2 linked regions of the Flexistipes sp. genome follow. The protein of the gene in region 1 binds, or shares a complex with, the protein of each later gene. Links are inferred from orthologs where the notes say so. Each region holds a gene or a part of one and is shown in the gene's direction. Other genes may lie near its edges.

What was found. The genes of interacting proteins can lie anywhere in the genome.
Region 2: the proteins of UMU13_RS05975 (region 1) and hfq are in contact, whole or in part, in a crystal structure (PDB 3VU3), measured with the Escherichia coli proteins. The link is inferred for Flexistipes sp. from one-to-one orthologs.

Annotation. Positions count from the first base shown.
Region 1 is NZ_JAXKVW010000006.1:70,322-75,160, reverse strand. The notes cover bases 1,046-3,976. They hold UMU13_RS05975 (catalase), read left to right. Parts: upstream 1,046-1,749; coding sequence 1,750-3,204; downstream 3,205-3,976. Other genes in these bases: UMU13_RS05970 (proline dehydrogenase family protein), read right to left, coding at 3,347-3,976; UMU13_RS05980 (Fur family transcriptional regulator), read right to left, coding at 1,084-1,494. Also shown: metF (methylenetetrahydrofolate reductase [NAD(P)H]), read right to left, coding at 1-709; more of UMU13_RS05970, read right to left, coding at 3,977-4,258; pruA (L-glutamate gamma-semialdehyde dehydrogenase), read right to left, coding at 4,303-4,839.
Region 2 is NZ_JAXKVW010000010.1:54,519-57,172, reverse strand. It holds hfq (RNA chaperone Hfq), read left to right. Parts: upstream 1-1,042; coding sequence 1,043-1,267; downstream 1,268-2,654. Other genes in the region: UMU13_RS08005 (hypothetical protein), read left to right, coding at 1,999-2,654; UMU13_RS08010 (DUF4416 family protein), read left to right, coding at 1,301-1,798; miaA (tRNA (adenosine(37)-N6)-dimethylallyltransferase MiaA), read left to right, coding at 1-836. UniProt on the Escherichia coli protein: RNA chaperone that binds small regulatory RNA (sRNAs) and mRNAs to facilitate mRNA translational regulation in response to envelope stress, environmental stress and changes in metabolite concentrations.

The DNA of each region.
Region 1 (4,839 bases):
CCATCATCTTATTTTTAAGATATTCCGGAACCGTTGCCCCGCACATGTCTGTGAATTTTATAACCTGTTTTATATTGATAATCGGCATAATTCCGGCTATTACAGGCAGCGTTATACGATATTTTTCCAGCATATCCAAATAATCGTAAAAATATCTGTTGTCAAAAAACAGCTGTGTGATAATAAAATCAGCACCTTGGTCAATCTTCTTTTTAAGGTTTTCTATGTCTTCACCAATGTTGGGGCATTCTATATGACCTTCAGGATAGCCGGCAACTCCAATTGAAAAACTGTCATCAACTTCTTTGATGAGCCTTACAAGATCAGATGCATACCTGAAATCCTTAAATGCCTCTTCTATATTATCAAGTTCCTCCGGGATATCGCCGCGTAAGGCAAAAATATTGTCAATACCATTTTTTTTCAGTTCTTTAAGGATATTTATCACTCCTTCACGGGTTGAAGCTATACATGTCAGATGCATCATGACATTGAGAAGGTAGTCATCTTTAATTTTCTTTGTCCAGTCGAGAGTCTTATCCCGTGTACTTCCGCCTGCTCCGTAAGTTACCGACACAAAATCCGGATTCCACCCTTTTAGCCTTTCTATAGATTCAAAAAGTATATGCTCATTCTCAACCTTTTTAGGCGGAAAAAATTCAAAAGATAACAACCTCTCTTTTCTGGATAAAATGTCACTAATTTTCATAACAACTCCATTGTAATAATTTTCCTGCAAACCAACACAAAAGCATTAGAAAGTTTTTTCAGACAGTATTTTATATAAATTATGATATATTGCAAACATCAAATCTATTATTATCTTTATTTTCATAAACTAAGTTTTTAACTTTGCAATTTTAGTTACATTATTCTTTTTTCATCGTAACGATACATCACATTAACGGAGTTTCCTTAGTTAAAAATATTGTTTAATCCATTTGTCAGAAATATTCAAGCAGACAAACTAACAATTACTCTACAAGAAATACTTAAAAATGTTTTACAGAGTTCTTGTAATAACTGATTTCAGGATAATGTTCAGAGTGCCGGGCTTACTCTTATTTAAAGTCTGAAAATTAATTATGATTGAAGACAGTTATTGCAAATATAATAAATATTAGCTGTGACTAATGTAATTTTATTATCAATATATGCGGAAAAAAATTCGATCAAATCCTCTGAGCCCATAAAGAAGTCGTTTACTCTTCCGCACTTACTGCATATCAAATGTACATGATAGCCTTTGTCAATTTCGTACATAGTTTTTCTGCCTTCTATAAAAAGCTCTGTAAGCAGATTTGATTCGACCAAGCTGTGAACATTTTTGTAAATAGTGGCAAGAGAAGTCGTTGGAAGTTTCTCTTTTACTTTTTCATATAAATTTTCGACATTAATATGCCCTGCTTCAGTTATCTCCTTCAGAATAACTGTTCTTTGAGGAGTCGCCTTTAGTCCGTAATTTTTTAATAAAGCACTCATTTGATTTTCCATAATTATTGTAAATTACCTAATAAACAGCAATTGTCAATCCGTAGTTTTTTCACCCGCCCCTTTCTTAAGTTATTTAAAAATACAAAGATAAATTTTCTCGGAATTTTGGAAACAAACAATTGGTTTGAAATGAGTCCTATAGTTAGTTAATAATTTTTTTCCTTAAATATATATTATTATTGACTACTGTTTTTAAGAAAGATATAATTTAAAGCACAAAGTAAGCATATTAACAAAATCAAAAGGAGGACCATAATGAAAAAAAATAGCAAAAAATTTACAACGACAGATGCCGGAATCCCTGTTTCCAGTGATGAGTTTTCACTGACGGTGGGTTCTGACGGCCCAATTCTGATGCAGGACCACTATTTGATGGAACAAATGGCTAATTTTAATAGGGAAATGATTCCGGACCGCCAGCCCCACGCCAAAGGTTCAGGTGCATTTGGTCAGTTTGAAGTAACTAAGGATATCAGTGCCTACACTAAAGCTGCCATGTTTCAGCCGGGAACAAAGACTGAAGTGCTTGCCCGTTTTTCAACAGTAGCCGGGGAAAGCGGCAGTCCCGATACATGGAGGGATGTCCGGGGTTTCGCTCTCAAATTTTACACCAGTGAGGGCAACTATGACATGGTGGGAAATAACACCCCTGTGTTTTTCATCCGCGATCCCATGAAATTTCAGCATTTTATCCATTCCCAGAAGCGCCGGGCGGACAGCGGATTGCGGGATAATGATATGCAGTGGGATTTCTGGACTCAATCTCCTGAATCTGCCCATCAGGTTACAATATTAATGAGTGACCGCGGTATTCCAAAAAGTTATAGACATATGAACGGGTACACAAGCCACACTTACATGTGGATAAATGACAGAGGAGAGCGTTTCTGGGTAAAATATCACTTTAAAACCGATCAGGGAATCGAATGTCTCACACAAGAGGAAGGTGATCGTATTGCAGGTGAAGATGCGGATTATCATAGGCGCGATCTATTCAATGCCATCAAGGAAGGGGACTATCCAAGCTGGACACTAAAAGTTCAAATTATGCCTTTTGAAGAAGCTCAAAACTACCGGTTCAATCCATTCGACCTTACAAAAGTATGGCCGCACGAAGACTATCCGTTGCATGAAGTCGGCCGGCTGACTCTTAACAGTAATCCAAGCGATTTTCACACAGAAATTGAACAAGCAGCATTCGAGCCAAGCAACCTCGTCCCGGGCATCGGGGCAAGTCCTGACAAAATGCTTCAGGCCCGTTTAATATCGTATTCGGATGCTCACAGGGCGCGATTAGGAGTAAACTACAAACAAATTCCTGTTAACAGACCAAAAAGTTCAGTAAACAGCTACAGCAAAGGCGGGACAATGCGGATTGAAAATGCGTCCGATCCTGTCTATGCACCCAATACAAAGGGAGGTCCTAAAGCCGATTCTGAAAACTATCCTGAGGAAACCGTCTGGAGTGCCAGCGGAAATTTCATACGTTCTGCTTATACATTGCGTAAAGATGACGATGATTGGGGACAGGCAGGTACATTGGTACGCAAGGTTATGAGTGAAGAAGAACGTGACAGACTTGTGTCCAATGTTATTGGTCATCTTTCAGATGGTGTTTCCGAACCTGTTCTTGAACGTGCGCTTGAATACTGGCGCAACATAGACAAAGAAATAGGTGACCGCATTGCCAAAGGGATAGAAAATGGTTAATAAGTAAAAACGGGAAATATTGTAAACAGCACCCGTAAAATAAATTTTCAAATTACATAGCTGCTGGATATAATATTAAGAATGAAAAGCTGAGCTGGAAAAATAATCATCCGGCTCAGCTTCAAAACATGCTAATAATAAATTAATTATGGCCGTGTATTCCGAACATCTGCCTCAAAGCGTGTGTTGCAATTTTTGGATTTTCTTTCAATCTTCTTTTGGAATATGGGAGCCAGTCTTTTCCAAAAGGCACATACACTCTGAGCCTGTGTCCCCCATCAACAATGATTTTTCTGAGCTGCGCATCCACTCCGAGAAGCATCTGAAATTCATAATCTTCCCTTTTCAGATTATATTTTTCAATCAGTCTGAGGGATTCAAAAATCAGCTTTTCATCATGTGTTGCAATACCTACATATGCCCCTTTTGCAAACAATTTATCAAGACAGTGTATAAAATTTTGATTTACAATATATGGATCTTTATAAGCATCTTCCCTGGGTTCATTATAAATACCTTTGCAAAGTCTTATATTCAAATCTTTGGGATCCAGATTATCAATATCTGAAGGTGTTCTCCTTAAATAAGACTGCAACACAGTACCCACGCTTTTGCCAAATTCTTTTTTTAATTCCGCATGAAGTTTCAGCGTTTTATCGGTATTCGGCGTATCTTCCATATCGACACGCACAAAGTTGTTTATAGAGGCGGCATATGCAACTATCTCTCTAATGTTTTCCAATGCAAAATCCTCATCCAGACTCAATCCCATCTGTGTAGGTTTGATGGATAAATTAGAATCAAGTTTTTCCTTATTAATCGTATCGAGAATTTCTATGCATCTTTCTTTAAAATATTTTGCCTGATCTTTTGTTTTTATAAATTCGCCAAGCAAGTCAATGGTACTCATTATTCCCTGTTTATTAAAATCTCTGGTAACTCTTACTGCATCGGATAACTCCTGGCCGGCAATATAACTTTTCGCAAAAATACTCACCACAGGTCCGGGCACATGCATAATAGTTTTGGAAATCAAAAAATTCAGAGCAGACATATTTCCTCCTAAAGAAAAGGGGATTTAACAATCCCCTTCAAAAATTATTCTTCGCCCATAAATGGATATTCGAAAGATTCCGGAGCATTAAAATTTTCTTTAACAGCTCTGGTGGAAACCCATCTGATAAGGTTCTGATAGCTTCCCGCTTTATCATTTGTACCAGAAGCTCTGGCGCCGCCGAATGGCTGTTGTCCTACTATGGAACCTGTCGGCTTGTCGTTTACATAGAAATTGCCGGACGCGTGCTCCAGCTTTTTCATAGCTGTCCTAATGGCTCCCCTTTCAGTTGCAAATACAGCACCAGTAAGGGCATAAGGTGATGTTTGATCGCAAATGTCAAGGGTCTCTTCATATTTATCATCATCATAAACATAAACTGTCATAACAGGGCCGAAAATCTCTTCTTCCATAGTTTTGAATTTGGGATCGGTGGTAAGTATAACGGTTGGCTCTATAAAATATCCCTTGCTGTCATCATAATTACCGCCGATTATAATCTCGGCATCGTCCGACTGTTTTGCATAATCAATATAGCCGGTAATATCGCTAAAAGCATTTTTATCTATTACGGCATTCAT
Region 2 (2,654 bases), on another replicon or contig:
TAATTAATGCGGATGCCTTCCAGGTGTATAAATATATGGATATAGGTACGGCAAAACCTGCCAAAAAAGAGCTGTCCGAAGTGAAGCACCATCTCATTGACATTTTGTATCCCGATGAGCATTATTCCGCCGGAATTTTCTTTCAGAAAGCCCAACAGCTTATTGCTGAGATTATTAACAGAGGGAAGATCCCTGTTATAATCGGAGGAACCGGTTTGTATGTGGAAACGCTGATTAACGGTATTTTTAACGGTCCCGGAAAAAATACCAAGCTTAGAGAAGATTATCAAACAGAGATTAAAAAAAGCGGAATAAGTAGTTTGTACAAAAGACTTGAAATGATTGATCCGGATTATGCAGCCAGAATTTCCGCCAATGATAAGAACAAAATTATCCGGGCTCTGGAAGTTTACGATCTCAGCGGTTTGAATTTTACACGCTCCCACGAACTTTTTCATCAGCCGCCGAAGTTCGAATACGACGTTTTAGTTTTTACAACTGAAAGAAGCGTACTTTATGAGCGTATTAATAACCGCGTTGATAAAATGTTTGAAAGAGGCTGGGTTGAAGAGGTGCAAAAACTGCTTGACTTGGGCTATTCGACCGATATGCAGTCGTTCTGTGCAATAGGATACAGAGAAACAGTCAGATATCTCGATGGAGAAATATCTTTTGATGAGTTGTTAAAAACAATAAAGAAACGGACGAGAAATTTTGCGAAAAGACAGCTGACATGGTTCAGGCATATGAGGGATCTGAAATATATCGACGTATTGGACAGATTGGCGATGAAAGAGCTGGAAGATTATATTGCGGAAAATTATCAACAGTTTTAAACAGTTATAAAATTTTTATAAATGTGAAAATTTTACAGGGTTGTGAAGAAAAAAGTATTGAAGGTTATTTATTAATAGTTTATGATTATTAATAGCCAGGCGATGTTTTTTTATTGAAAAAATATCCGGAAATGTTTAAATATTAAAGCAATGAGAGATAAACAATCCTTTATTTTTAAGGATATAAAATGTTGTGAGGGGATCTGATGGGTAAAAAAGTGAATATTCAGGACGTATTTCTTAATTATGTTAGGAAAAAAAGAATTACCGTGACCGTTTATTTGATTAATGGTGTTAAGCTTGAGGGCGTGGTAAAAGGCTTTGATAATTTTGTGATAATAATAAAAGATGATTCACAAAAGATGATTTATAAGCACGCAATATCAACGATAACCCCTTCAGTTGAGATTGAAGATATTGAAATTGAGTAACTTTGCAGGCGGATAATGGTATATGGAGGGGGGGTGCGCAAACCTCTGAAAGTTGTCGTTTTTAATGCAGTACTTTATAATGAAGATTATATCAAAGAGCCTGATAAACACTTAGATACCCTTTTTGGAAATCCGGTTTGTAAAAGTGATACATTTTCCTTTGACCACACATCCTATTACACCCCTGAAATGGGTGAAAATCTTAAAAAATATTTTGCAGGATATGATTTCTTTATTTATCCCGATGAAATAAAGAATCTGAAAATTTCATCAGTGGATTTGGAAAGATCTTTTATGGTTGACGGCAAAAGGTTACTGAATGTAGATCCCGGTTATGTTGCCCTGGAAAAAATTGTGGCTGCCAGCACAAAAAATTTTTCACACCGTATATACATAGGCTCTAATATTTATGCTGACTTGCAGCTTTTCAGAAAAAAAGGGAAATACCGAAGTTTACCGTGGACTTTTTTTGACTATAAACTTGATTTTGTGTTAAAATTTTTTGATAATATGCGTCTTAATCTGTTATAATCTCTTTCATTGATATTGCTTATCAAAAGGAATAAATTATTCATAATCTAACCTAATGAAAGATAAGTGTGTTTTACGTTGAGCGGAAAAGATAAGAATATGAATCAGGTTTTGATGCGTGTTAAAATCAGTTATGAGATCTTTGAGTCATGGAATTATTCAAAGGTGTGAGTTTATGAATATATCAGGTGGTATGATTTGTGGCTGTTGAATATACGGAGCTGTTAAATCAGCTGAAAAACAAGAAAAATCTGAATGACGATGAAATGCATCTTTTAAAAAGTATGCTCACCCTTAAAACTGACCTTTCCGCCCATATTCATATTTTTAAGAAGTTTCATATTTTGGATAATATTACCGCAGAAATGTACTCAGGCAAGTCCACTGAAAATCAGGTGAGATCAATTTTGACCGGCGATATTCCCATTCACTATGATTATTATCCTGTTGTGGTTTTCCTTGTTTTAAGGAATTACCGAAACCAGCTGAAAGAGCTTTACGATTTTTTAAACAGGCTTAAGGGTGATATTTTAAAAGATATTATAACGAGCCCTTATTTTGAAGGTAAATATATACAATATTTAACCAGATTGATGAAAAATAATGATGCATTTGTTTCCGTGCTGATTTCCCAGGGTAAAATTAATGAAGTTCTTGTGAAACAACTGGCTAAATCCACAAATTCAGATGTGCTTTTTCGTATTGCCAATCTGAAAATTATACTTGAAAATAACCGGGATATTATTAATGAACTTTTGATGAATCCTTATACACCGGATGATTCACTTGTTTATCTTAAGCAGATTAAATATGAGTTGAGCCTCAATGAAGCTTTGAAAAGTGCTGTTGAAACAGA